Regions from separate parts of the Arthrobacter sp. ZBG10 genome, predicted to be linked through region 2. Evidence: predicted binding sites of a transcription regulator. Region 2 holds the regulator's gene; each other region holds the start of a gene.
What was found. The regulator LexA, encoded in region 2, represses DNA repair genes until DNA is damaged. The targets are predictions, from matches to a motif close to TCGAACANNTGTTCGA.
Positions count from the first base shown of each region.

Region 1: ACU18_RS16120 (LexA family protein) is a predicted target of LexA. The motif match lies at 1,544-1,559, and genes of this name have one in related genera.
Region 3: ACU18_RS18390 (LexA family protein) is a predicted target of LexA. The motif match lies at 1,474-1,489, and genes of this name have one in related genera.
Region 4: ACU18_RS01840 (shikimate dehydrogenase) is a predicted target of LexA. The motif match lies at 1,253-1,268, and genes of this name have one in related genera.

Region 1 is NZ_LFQH01000068.1:26,855-30,060, reverse strand. Features, by position in the region: gene ACU18_RS16125 (hypothetical protein) at 1-594, opposite strand, end outside; gene ACU18_RS19760 (hypothetical protein) at 1,055-1,288, opposite strand; gene ACU18_RS16120 (LexA family protein) at 1,573-2,004, shown strand; partial or broken gene ACU18_RS16115 (Y-family DNA polymerase) at 2,034-3,206, shown strand, end outside.
Region 2 is NZ_LFQH01000045.1:41,780-44,985, forward strand. Features, by position in the region: gene ACU18_RS11520 (histidinol-phosphate transaminase) at 1-544, opposite strand, end outside; gene ACU18_RS11525 (LysM peptidoglycan-binding domain-containing protein) at 687-1,112, opposite strand; gene lexA (transcriptional repressor LexA) at 1,436-2,170, shown strand; gene ACU18_RS11535 (ATP-dependent DNA helicase) at 2,280-3,206, opposite strand, start outside.
Region 3 is NZ_LFQH01000099.1:15,859-19,064, reverse strand. Features, by position in the region: gene ACU18_RS18400 (nicotinate phosphoribosyltransferase) at 1-781, shown strand, start outside; gene ACU18_RS18395 (isochorismatase family protein) at 781-1,419, shown strand; gene ACU18_RS18390 (LexA family protein) at 1,523-1,945, shown strand; gene ACU18_RS18385 (Y-family DNA polymerase) at 1,938-3,206, shown strand, end outside.
Region 4 is NZ_LFQH01000006.1:79,433-82,638, forward strand. Features, by position in the region: gene ACU18_RS01830 (MFS transporter) at 1-159, opposite strand, end outside; gene ACU18_RS01835 (IclR family transcriptional regulator) at 490-1,230, shown strand; gene ACU18_RS01840 (shikimate dehydrogenase) at 1,364-2,245, shown strand; gene ACU18_RS01845 (bifunctional sugar phosphate isomerase/epimerase/4-hydroxyphenylpyruvate dioxygenase family protein) at 2,245-3,206, shown strand, end outside.

The sequences.
Region 1 (3,206 bases), on a different contig from region 2:
CTGGGTTTCCCCGGTGGCAAGGGTTTGTTTGCCCAGGGCGGCGAATGATTGGTCTCCGGCGGTTTTCGCGGTTATTTGCTGGACTTCGGTGGTGATCTTCTGTCCGCCAAGTTCGATGGTGAAGTTGCTGCACGCGGCGGCCGCTTTTTGTGAAGCTTCCAGCTGACCGGTCATTTCCTGGGCGTTTTTGAGGGCAATGACGGTCACCACGATCGATGTCTTTTCTTCCGCTGACACGGTGGTTCCGGCGGCGTAGGTGCTGCCTTCGGGGACCTGGGCATTGCTATCGGAAAAGGCTTTGCACTCCGGCGGGGTGAACACGGCTGTTTTCAGGAGCTCTTTGGCTTTGATGATGCCCTGGTCGATCTGCGCCGCGGGAACCACCGTCAGGTCGCGGCCCTGGGCGTCCTTCAGGGTGGCCAGCACAGAGCTGAGGTCTGCATCCGTGTAGGTCTTCGCAGGGCTGGGCTCCGGGCTGGCGGATGGTTCAGGTGCAGCGGAGGTTACTGGTTCTGTTCCGGTGCCTGTTCCACACCCCGCGAGGGCAAAGAATGCGGTCAGGACGAGGGCTGTGAATGTAGTGCGCCTTTGCATGGACTGATCCCCTTCAGTTCGCCGGCCGCCCCGAGTTTCGGGGCATGTCCCGGAACCGTAACCCTGGGAGTTCCTGCCCCAGGCTGATACGGCCGTGCTGCTCACGCACAGAAGCGGCCGGGCGGGGTTTACCCCCTCCTTGCCACCGCTGCCTGGCGCGATACCCACCAAGCTATGCGGCCCAATCGCAAACCGGGCACAGTAATCAGTACCTGCTTTACATTCCACCCGCTACTCCCCCGGCTGGAAATCCGCCACGGGGGTGCCGCCAGTGACCAGCTGGTGCGGGACTCTTCCTCTGACCCACCTGGATCCTGAAGATGCGGGGATCTCTGTGTGGTCATCCGGTCAGTTGGGTTCCGTTTCCCCGTGCTCGACAAAGGCCCGGAGGGGTTGAGCTTTTGCCGTGCCCGGGATGTTTGTACAGGCATCAATGGGACTCAGGGGCTAATTCAGAGTGCTATTGGCGCTGACGGTAGTCGTGCAGAATCCGGTCCTGCACTGAGCTTGAAGAGTGCGAAGCTAACTCAGCAGCGATCCGCTTGCCTTGTCTCAGCCGGAACGCGTTCACAACCCATGGGGATGCAATCCACACCACGGCGAGGGCTTTCGACCAAAGCGGCACCTCCAAAAACGCCACAACCCCCACGGCCACCGTCAGGAAGATGGCCACCAGGTAGGGAAAGAACCTCACCCGGACAACTTAGCAGAACCCCGCGGGCACGGGTTACAGAGCAGCCCTGCAGGCGCCGAGCCCGCACGTCCCCGCCACGTCGCCAGTCGAATCGGGATCCCCGAGTTCCTGCTGCGCTGTGGACCTTGCTATAGGTCGGCAGTGCCCATTGGCGGGCAGATGAAGCCCTTGCGAACAGCTCAAAGCTGTCCCCCGTGGGTTCAACCCTCCCGGTCGGCACCCCGAATGTCAGCGTCCCGGCATACACTCAAAGAGTCGAACATATATTCGAATAAAGGTGTGTTGTGAGCGTTGTTGTTGGTCCCCGCGTGATAGATGCGGGCGTGTCGTTGGTTTCGGCGTTACTCTCTCCAATGCCGGTCGCGGCGGGTTTCCCCTCGCCGGCGCAGGACTATTTTGATGGGCGGATCGATTTGAATGCGCACCTGATCAAGGACGTCACCAGCACCTATGTGGTGCGGGTGTCCGGGGAGTCGATGGAGGGCGCGGGGATCAGCGACGGGGATGAGCTCATCGTCAACCGTGCCCTGCGGCCCACAGACGGGTCCGTTGTTGTCGCTGTCCTGGACGGTGAGTTGACCATCAAACGGCTGCGGATCACCGCCGGCAAAGTGATCCTGCAGTCTGAGAACCCCCGCTACCCCGACATTGAAGTCCCGGCCCTGTCGGATCTGACCATTTGGGGTGTCGCGACCCGATGCCTTCACCACGTCTAGGGGCGCGGTCCGTGTCGAAGCCAGCGTTGATGCGGCATATGCCGCAGCTCGCCCATGTGGATGTGAACTGCTTCTACGCTTCCGCGGAACGGGCGTTCAATCCGTCCCTGGAAGGCAAACCCGTGATCGTGCTTTCGAACAATGACGGGTGCGCAGTCACCCGCTCCCCCGAAGCCAAAGCCCTCGGTATCGGTATGGGTGACCCGTGGTTCAAAATCGCCCCCCGCGCCAAGGAATGGGGGCTGATCGCACTGTCGAGTAACTACGAGCTCTACGGCGACATCAGCTCACGGGTCATGGAGCTGCTGGGCCGGTACTCGGCCTGGCTCGAGGTCTACAGCATCGATGAAGCCTTCCTCGGCGTCAAAGGCGAACCCACCCACCTCCGCACCCTGGGCCGGGAGATAAAAGACGCCGTCCGGGCCCATATCGGGGTCCCGGTCTGTGTCGGGATCGCACCAACTAAGACCCTGGCGAAACTGGCGAACAAATGGGCGAAGAACAACCCGGCATTCGCCGGGGTCTGCCACTGGGACTCCGTGCCCACAGCGGAACGGCAACGGCTAATGCGATCCCTGCCCGTCATCGAAATCTGGGGCGTGGCCACCAGACTCACCAAACGCCTCAACGCCCTGGGGATCCACTCCATCCACGACCTCGCCGCCGCAAACCCCGTCATGATCAGGGACCGGTTCTCCGTTGTCATGATGCGCACCGTCCTGGAACTCCAAGGCCCCCCCTGTATCCCCATGGAAGAAGAACGTATCGGGAAGGAACAACTGATCTTCTCCCGTTCGTTCGCCACACCCATCACCACCGCCGCAGGGATCCGGCAGGTCATGAGCGTCTACGGACAACAAGCCGCAGCCCGGCTGGCCAAACACAACCAGCAAGCCAAAGTCCTCACCGCTTTCGCCGGGACCTCCCACTTCAACCCCCAAGACACCTCCTACCCCTCCGTGTGTGTACCGCTGCCCATGCCGACCGCGGACCCGGTCCTCCTCACCCGGGCAGCCCACGCGCTGCTGCCCAAAATCGTCGACGGCATCCGCTACGCCAGGGCCGGGATCATGGTCACCGACCTACGCCCCTCCGGAAACCAATCCCCCCTCTCCCTGTTCGAGAACCCGCACGAAGAACGCCACATCGGCACCCTCGTTGAAAACGTCACCAAACGCTACGGCCGTGGATCCATCGGACTC
Region 2 (3,206 bases):
CAACCACGTTCAGGCCCAGCCCGGTTCCCGTGGGATTGTTAGGTGAGCAGAGGAAAACGACGTTAGGCTGCAGCTCGCGCACCTGGCGGGCAGCCGACTCCGCGCTGAGGCCGTACCCTTCGGCGCGTACCCCTGCGATGTATTCGGTATCCGTGCCGCTGGCCAGGAGCGGGTACATGGAATACGTGGGAGGAAAACCCAGGGCGGTCCGGCCGGGGCCGCCAAACGCCTGCAGGATCTGCTGGAGGACCTCGTTGGAGCCGTTGGCGGCCCAGAGGTTGGCCTCGTCCAGGCCGTGCCCCAGGTATTCCGCCAGGGCCTTCCGCAGATCGGTGAATTCGCGGTCCGGGTAGCGGTTGAGCCCGGCAGCGGCCTCGGTGACTGCTGCGCTGATGGCGGCACGGACGTCCGCCGGGACGCCATGGGTGTTCTCGTTGACGTTGAGCAGGATGGGAACATCCAGCTGGGGGGCCCCGTAAGGGGTCAGCCCACGGAGGTTGCTGCGGAGGGGAAGCCGGTTCAAACGCTCTAGCTGGTCATTCACCTGAACAGTTTAGTGGCCCTGCCCGGCCCCGGAAAATGTGACGGTCCGGGACTGCCATCCTGCGGGTGGGGTGTCCTTGTTTCCAGCCGTTGGTGCTGGCCCGAACGTGGGAACGAACAGCCCGCACGTGCGTTCGAATAAGCTAGTACGTGGGGACGAAGAGCTGCTGGCCGGGGAGGACTGCTCCGCCGGTGAGGTTGTTGAGCTGCACGATGTCCGCAATGACGTCCCGCGCGTCCCGGTCCGGAGCCACATAGCCGGCAATGGCCCACAGTGAGTCGCCCGGCTGGACGGTCACCGACACCGAGGGCGTGGGGGCGAGATCCGCAACGGAGTCGGACGCTTTGGCCGGCGAGGTGAAGAAGCCGGCCAGGGAGAGCAGGACCGCTGCCAGCAGCATCAGCGGGATGCCCACCAGGACAATCCGGCCGCGCCGGGTGAGGCGGAGCGGCGGCAGGGCCTTTGAAGCCTTGGAACGGGAAACCCCTGCACGCGGAACCTGGCGGATGGAAGCCGCGGGGTGTGCAACCACGGGAAGTGAAACCTGGGTGAGTGATGTAGCTGACATGAACTGAGCCCTCCTGGACCGTACTGTGCTGCCCGGTTGTCCTTCCCAGCAGCCACGCCCCGGCGTATCCGGCATCTTCTTCGAACGGGGCAAGCAAGGAATAGAACACATATTCGAACTTTGCTTCTTCAGTTTTAGCATCTATCAACGAACAATGTCGAGACTCGCTAGAACAAATGTTTGAAAAAGCCTTGTGGCTGGCCTAGTTTTGAACCAACGAACATCCACCTCTGAAGTTGATCACCAGGGTCTGACAATGAGGACGGGACCAACCGGCCCGGGGGCACGGACAGCCCGGTGGCAACCGAAAGGCATTGGCGAATATGGCAGCAGCAGCCGCCGGAAGCAGGGCAACCCCGCAACCGAAGAGGACCGCCAAGGGCCTGACCCCCCGGCAGAAGAAAATCCTCGAGACCATCCAGCGGTCCGTCAATGACAACGGCTACCCGCCGTCCATGCGTGAAATCGGCGACACCGTGGGGCTCGCCAGCCTCTCCAGCGTGACGCACCAGCTCTCGCAGCTGGAAAAGCTCGGCTACCTTCGCCGCGATCCCAAGCGGCCCCGCGCCATGGAAGTCCTGATGCCCCTCACGCTGGACGGCGGCGCAGCCACAGCGGAGTCACGCCCGGCCAACGGCGCCTCGGCGGGCGGCGCAACCGTCACCGTCCTGCCCACCGCGCTGGATACGGCCATGGTGCCACTGGTGGGCCGTATTGCCGCCGGCGGCCCCATCCTGGCGGACCAGGTGGTGGAGGACGTGATGCCCCTCCCCCGCCAGCTGGTGGGCCAGGGCGAACTTTTTATGCTCAAGGTCGCCGGCGATTCCATGGTGGACGCCGCCATTTGCGATGGTGACTGGGTGGTGGTGCGCCGCCAGGCGGACGCCGTGAACGGCGATATCGTCGCCGCCCTCCTCGATGACGAGGCAACGGTCAAGACGTTCCGCCAGCGTGACGGCCACACCTGGCTGCTCCCGCAAAACACCCAGTACGAGCCCATTCTTGGTGACCACGCCACCATCATGGGCAAAGTGGTCTCGGTGCTGCGGTCCCTCTGACTGTCGCCAAACTCCTGTTCCCCCGAACTGCCGGTACGGCCGGTGGGCTGGCAGCGTCGCTGCCTGCCCACCGGCCGTACTTGTCTCCGCGTCCGGCCAGGGTCTGCAGCTAGGCGTTTTCCCGGGCCAGCCGCTCCAGGGCGGCCACAGCAGTCTTGGGATCCGTTGTGGCCCAGAACGGGGGCAGCGCCCCGCGCAGGAAGCCCGCATAACGTTCGGTGGCCAGGCGGGAGTCCAGGACTGCAACCACGCCTTTGTCCCCGGTGGACCTGATCAGCCGGCCGGCGCCCTGGGCGAGCCGGATGGCCGCGTGGGTGGCCGAGACGGACATAAAGCCGTTCCCGCCGGCCTGCGCCACGGCGCGGGAGCGGGCGGTCATCAGCGGATCGTCCGGGCGCGGGAACGGGATCCGGTCAATCACCACCAGCCGGCATGAACCGCCGGGCACGTCCACGCCCTGCCACAGCGACATGGTGCCGAAGAGGCAGGTGTCGGGCTCGTCAGCAAACTGTTTCACCAACGCGGTCATGGTGGAATCGCCCTGGCACAGGACTGTCTGTTCCAGTTTGGGCCGCAGCGCCTCCGCCGCTTCCTCTGCCGCGCGGCGGGACGAAAACAGGCACAAGGCTCCCCCGCCGGAGGCCGTAATGAGGGTTTCGAGTTCAGCCAGCGATTCCGGGGAGACCCCGCGCCCGGGCTTGGGCAGGTGCCCTGCCACGTACAGGATGCCTTGCCGCGGGTAGTCGAAGGGCGAGCCGACGTCGATGCCCGTCCAGGTGGGGGCACCTTCCCCCACCAGGCCCAGCCCACCGGCCGCGGGTTCAAACGCCGAGCCAATGGCAAGGGTGGCGGAGGTAAGGACCACGGTGTGGCCGGCAAACAGGCCTTCACGCAGGCGGCCCGCCACTGACAACGGGGCAATGTTCACCAGGACCGGGGCGGTCTCGTCCGGCGGCGAATAGCCCTGGCCGGGATCGAAGGTGCTGGCGCGGGAGAACCACACCACTTCGCGGTTGTCGCGGGCTGTCAGGAGCCG
Region 3 (3,206 bases), on a different contig from region 2:
CTTCGACAGCACCTCCAACCTGGAAGCCGGCGTGCGCTACGGCATCAAGACCGTGGGCACCGCAGCGCATTCCTTTACGCTCCTGCACGACAATGAGCGCGACGCCTTCGAGGCCCAGATCGCGTCCCTTGGCGCCGGCACGTCGCTGCTGGTGGACACGTACGACGTCGAAACCGCCGTCCGCACGGCCGTGGACCTGGCAGGGCCCAAACTGGGCGCGGTACGGCTGGACTCGGGTGACCTTGTGGCCCAGGCGCAATGGGTCCGCCGCCTGCTGGACGATTTGGGGAACGTGAACACCAAAATTGTGGTCACCTCCGACCTCGATGAGTTTGCCATCGCTGCCCTGCAATCCGCTCCGGTGGATTCCTACGGCGTGGGCACGTCTTTGGTGACGGGCTCCGGCGCGCCGACGGCGAGCATGGTCTACAAGCTCGTCAGCCGCACTGACGACGCCGGGAACTTCGTCTCCGTCGCCAAGGCAGCCAAAAATAAGGCCAGCGTAGGCGGCCGCAAATATGCCCTGCGCAAGCTGAACGAACGCGGCACTGCCACCGCCGAGATGGTCGGGGTGGGGCACCGGCCCGAGGACGACGGCAACGACCGCCAGCTCCTGCAGCAGTTCATGAAAAACGGCGAACTGCTGCCCGGCTGGACCGGTTATGAGGGAGTGCAGCGCGCGCGGCAACGGCACGCGGATTCCATGGCCGAACTGCCCTCGGTGGTCCACCGGCTCCAGCGCGGTGACGCCGCCATCCCCACCGTTTACGAGGAGAGCTGATGTCCCGCGCCCTGATCATTGTTGATGTCCAGAACGATTTCTGCGAAGGCGGTGCACTGCCCGTCACCGGCGGGGCGGACCTGGCCGTTGCCATCAGCGAATACGTCGACGCCCACCAGGGCCAATTCGACCATGTGGTGGCCACCCAGGACTGGCATATCGATCCGGGCAACCACTTCTCCGCTGCCCCCGACTTCAAGGACAGCTGGCCGCCGCACTGCGTGGCGGGAACCCGCGGGGCGGAGCTGCACGAGGACCTGGACACCGAGTACATCGAGGCCTTCTTCCGCAAGGGCCAGTTCACGGCCGCCTACTCCGGCTTCGAAGGCCTACTTGCCCCCGAGGACGCTGTCCCCACCGGCGAGCGCCAGCCCGGGTCAATGCCCGGGGCCAACGATTCGCCGCAGTCAGCACCGGACGGGGACGCCATCGGCCTGGATGAATGGCTCCAAAGCAACGACGTGGAGGACGTGGTGGTGGTGGGGCTGGCGACCGACTACTGCGTGCGCGCCACCGCCCTCGATGCGGTCCAGGCAGGCTACGGCGTCACCGTGATCCGTTCCCTGACAGCCGGGATCGCCGAAGACCTCGACGAGGCCGTGGCGGAGATGGAACTGGGCGGCGTCGAGATCGCCTAGTCCCACGGCCTGTACCTGAGGGTCACCTCCGGACCGCCCCCGCGTCGGCCTGGCTCGAACACATGTTCGATTAGACTGGGGGGAATCGGAATGGAGGGACACCATGGCCTACCCAGCGGAGCCGGCGGACAGCGCCGGACAAGGAGCAGCCGGGACCGGGGAGTCATTCCTGCCGGTGGGCTTTGCCTCTCCGGCTCAGGACTATTTTTCCGGCCGCATCGACCTCAATAAGCACCTGATCAACGACATAACCAGCACGTTCATCCTCAGGGTGGCGGGCGACGGGATGCGGGCCTCCGGCATTTTCGACGGGGACGAACTGATCGTGGACCGCTCCCTCACTGCCCGCAGCGGCTCCGTGGTGGTTGCCGTTGTGGATGGCGAGCTGATCATCCGCAGGCTCCACCTTGCCGGGGACGAGCTCACGCTCACCGCTGACGATCCCGGCCTGGCCCCCATCACGGTGACGGCCGGCGTCGACCTGGCCGTGTGGGGCGTCGCCACCCGGTGCCTGCACCGTGTCTGAAGCCGGCCCCAACCGCGCGGCAAAGTGCTTCGCCCTGGTGGACGTGAACAACTTCTACGTTTCCGCGGAGCGCGCCTTCGACCCATCGCTGGAAAACCGGCCCGTGGTGATCCTGTCCAACAATGACGGCTGTGTGATCACCCGAAGCGCCGAGGCCAAGGACCTGGGCATCGCCATGGGCGCACCCTGGTTCCAGATCTCGGCGCAGGCCAAGGCCTGGGGCCTGGTGGGCCTGTCCAGCAACTACGAACTGTACGGGGACCTCAGCGCACGGGTGATGGAGTACCTGGCCAGGCACTCGCTGGCCACCGAGATCTACAGCATCGACGAGGCCTTCCTGACCTTGCCCGGAAGCACCGCCGACCAGCACGCCGCCGGCCGGAACATCCGCCGCGGCGTGCGCCGCCACGTGGGACTGCCCGTCTGCGTGGGGCTGGCCCCCACCAAAACCCTCGCCAAACTTGCCAACCAATGGGCCAAGAACAACCCGCACTTCCAGGGCGTCTGCCACTGGGACAGCATCAGCCCCGCGGACCAGGAGCGGCTGCTGCGCAAGCTTCCGGCGCAGAAGATCTGGGGTGTGGGCGGGCGCAACAGCACCCGGCTCGCCGCGGTCGGGATTGTCACGGCCTGGGACCTGCGCAATGCCGATCCCCTGGTGATCCGCAAGCGTTTCTCGGTGGTCCTGATGCGGACGGTCCTGGAACTGCAGGGAACCCCCTGCATCACCCTGGACGAAACCCGGGGCCACAGCCAGATCCTGTTTTCCCGGTCGTTTGTGACTCCCGCCAGCAGTGTCAGGGAGGTGGGGCAGGCCCTGAGTGTCTACGCCCAGGGCGCAGCAGCCCGCCTTGCCCGGAAAAAGCTGGTCACCGGGAACCTCAACGCTTTCGCCCGGACCTCGTCCTTTAACGGCGGACCCGTCGTGGCCCACTCCGTGGACGTGGCGTTCCCCTCCCCCACCGCCGATCCTCTGGAGATCATCAGGGCGGCGCAGCGCCTGCTGCCGGACATCCGCGAAGGCACCCCCTATATGCGGGTGGGCGTCACCGTCAGGGACCTGAGTCCGGCAGGCAGCCAGGACACCCTGATGGACTTCCTGGACACGCCGGACCGGACCCTGGGCCCCATCCTGGATGGTGTTGCGGAACGGTTCGGCCGGGCCAGCATCGGGCTGGGCCACGGCGGCCTCAGGTCCGGATCGAAGTGGGCCACCAAGCGGGACAGGCTGACGCCGCGGTACACCACGCACTGGGATGAC
Region 4 (3,206 bases), on a different contig from region 2:
GAAAAAGACGGTGGGGAAGATCAGGGCGGCGGCGGAGCCGAAGATGAAGAAGTCATAATATTCGACGGCGCTGCCCAGGAAGCTGGCGAGGGCCGCCTTCTTGGGCGTCCCCTGCGCGGTGGCAGTGTCCTCTCCGGCGGACGGGCGTGTCTGGCTCATGGCGTTCCTTTGTGTGACGACAGTGTCGGGGAAAAGTGAAAAGCATTTTGCCGCTGCCTTGGTGCGGGCGCGTCGAGGTGCTGGCCGGAATCCGAAAATCCCGGAGGTGGTAGCCGCATGGTGGGAGCTACTGGTGCGATACAGCAATGATGGCTGTGAGCTGCGTTACCTGTCAAGAAAAATAATCACACTCTGGAAATAGCTCTCACATTGTGGCAACATCGACCTATGAGTGTGAACCAAACCACAACTGCCCAGCCGCTGGCCGGCGATGACACTGATGGCCAGCCCCCCGGGGCCGCCGGCGCCCGGGTTCCGGGCGGCACGGACATGGTGGGCAAGGCCCTGGGGCTCCTGGTCCTGCTGGGCGATGAGCCCCGCGGGGCCAGTGCTGCGGACATCTCGCGCCGGGCCGGACTTCCCTTCAGCACCACCTACCGGCTCCTGGGGTCACTGACCCGCGATGGCTTTGTGGATTATGAGCCGGATGGCCGCCGCTACCACTTGGGCCTGCGGGTATTCCAGCTGGGGCAGCGGGTATCCAACCACCACGGCTTTGCCGGGACCGCCCTGCCCATCCTGCGCCGGGTGACGGGCCGGACGGCTGAAGCCACCATCCTCAGCGTCCGCGACGGCATTCACCACCTCACTGTCAACAAAGTGGATGGCCCGCAGACGTTCCGGGTCACCAGTGACCCCGGCCACCTGGGCTCCCTGTCCGCGACCGCCGTCGGCAAGGTGCTGGTGGCATTTGCCGAGGATGCTGAACGGGAGCACCTGCTGGCCGAGCTTCCCCTGGAGCGGCTGACGGACCGGACCATCGTGGACCGGGACGCGTTCCGGGCGGAGATCGAGGCGGTCCGGCGCCGGGGCTACGCCGTGATGGACGAGGAAAACGAGACCGGCATGCGGGCCCTGGCTGTGCCAGTGCTGAACGCCCAGGGATACGCCTTCGCATCCCTTGCCACCGCAGCTCCCGTTTTCAGGCTCACCGTCGAAGGGCTCGAGGCGCACCTGCAGGTGCTGCTGGAAGCCGCGGCGGAGCTCGCGGACCGGCTTCCGCAACGCTGACCCCCGGTTAAAAGTTCGCATCTCGAACAGTAGTGCGACTAATGAACAAATGCTGTACTGTCATCCCTACACCCCCTGTCCCGGCCGCTGAGCGGCCCGCGCACCGGGTGCCGTTACCAAAGGAGCTGCACGGATGAGTTCTCGAACCGAGTCCTACCTGGTGGGACTGGTCGGCGATGGCGTTACGCCATCCCTCACCCCGCCCATGCACGAACACGAGGCCGATCTGCTGGGCCTCCGCTACCTCTACCGGCCCATCGACCTCCTGGAACTCGGCCTGGCCGGCGAAGCAGTGGGCAGCCTGCTCCGGAGCGCCCGCAGCCTCGGCTTCAACGGTCTGAACATCACCCACCCCTGCAAGCAGCTGGTCCTGGCGCACCTGGACGAGATCTCACCCGATGCCCGTCGCCTGGGCGCTGTCAACACCGTAGTCATCCGTGACGGCCGGTTCGTGGGACACAACACCGACTGGTCCGGCTTCGCCGCCGCCCTGGCCGCGGGCCTCCCCGGCGCTGCCCTGGAACACGTGGTCCAGCTGGGCGCCGGCGGTGCCGGTTCCGCCGTCGCATACGCCCTGCTCAGCGGCGGCGTCCGCACCCTGGACCTCGTGGACGTCGACCCGGAACGCGCGGCCCAGCGCGCCGCGGAACTGGCCGGCTTTTTCCCGGACAGCACCATCACGGGCCGGACGACGGCGGAGCTGCCGCAGCTGATGCCTGCCGCCGACGGGCTGGTGCACTGCACGCCCGTGGGCATGGCGGCCCACCCCGGCGCACCGCTGGACCTGGAATTGGTGGAATCCCGGCACTGGGTGGCGGACATCGTCTACCGGCCCATCGACACCGAGCTGGTCCGGGACGCCCGCGCCAAGGGCTGCACCGTGCTGGACGGCGGCCGGATGGCTGTGGGCCAGGCGGCTGACGCCTTCCGCATCTTCACGGGCCTGGAACCGGACGCGGACCGGATGCGCAGCCATTTCCTGCAGCTCGTCGCCGCCGAGGAGGTGGCTGCCTGATGCGCACCGGAATTGCCACTGTGTGCCTCTCCGGCACCCTGAAGGAAAAGATGCAGGCCTGCGCCATCGCGGGCTTCGACGGCATCGAAATCTTCGAACAGGACCTGGTCACCTCGCCGCTGCCGCCGGAGGACATCCGGAAAATGGCCGCAGACCTGGGCCTGACCCTTGACCTGTATCAGCCGTTCCGCGACTTCGACAGTGTCCCCGGGGACCTGCTGGCCGCCAACCTGCGCCGGGCGGACGCTAAATTCAGGCTGATGTCCCGGCTTGGCATGGACACCATCCTGGTCTGCTCCAACGTGGCCACGGCGAGCATCGACAGCGACGACCTGCGGGTGGAGCAGCTGGGCCAACTGGCCGCGCTCGCCGGCGACCACGGCGTCAAAGTGGCGTATGAGGCGCTGGCCTGGGGAAAGTTCGTCAGCGACTACGAACACGCGCACCGGCTGGTCACGGCAGTGGACCACCCCAACCTGGGCACCTGCCTGGACTCTTTCCATATCCTGTCCCGCAACTGGGACACGGCCCCGATCGAGGCGCTGGACCCTGCCAAAATCTTCTTTGTCCAGGTGGCCGACGCCCCGAAGCTGGCCATGGACGTGCTGTCCTGGAGCCGGCACTACCGGGTCTTCCCGGGCGAAGGCCAGTTCGAACTGGCCAAGTTCATGGGCCACGTGGTCCGTGCCGGGTACACCGGCCCGGTATCGCTGGAGATCTTCAACGACGTCTTCCGCCAGTCGGATGTGGAACGCACCGCCGTTGACGGCATGCGCTCGCTCATCTGGCTCGAGGAGCAGGGCGCCAAGTGGCTCGATGCCAACGTAGGCACCCCGGCCGTGCCCCGGCGTCGTTATCCCATGGAACTGGCAACCCTTCCGCAGGTGGCCGAACCCGCCGGCTGGAACTTTGCCGAGGTCCGCGCCGCTGACACCACAGGACTGGAGACGGTCCTGGGCCA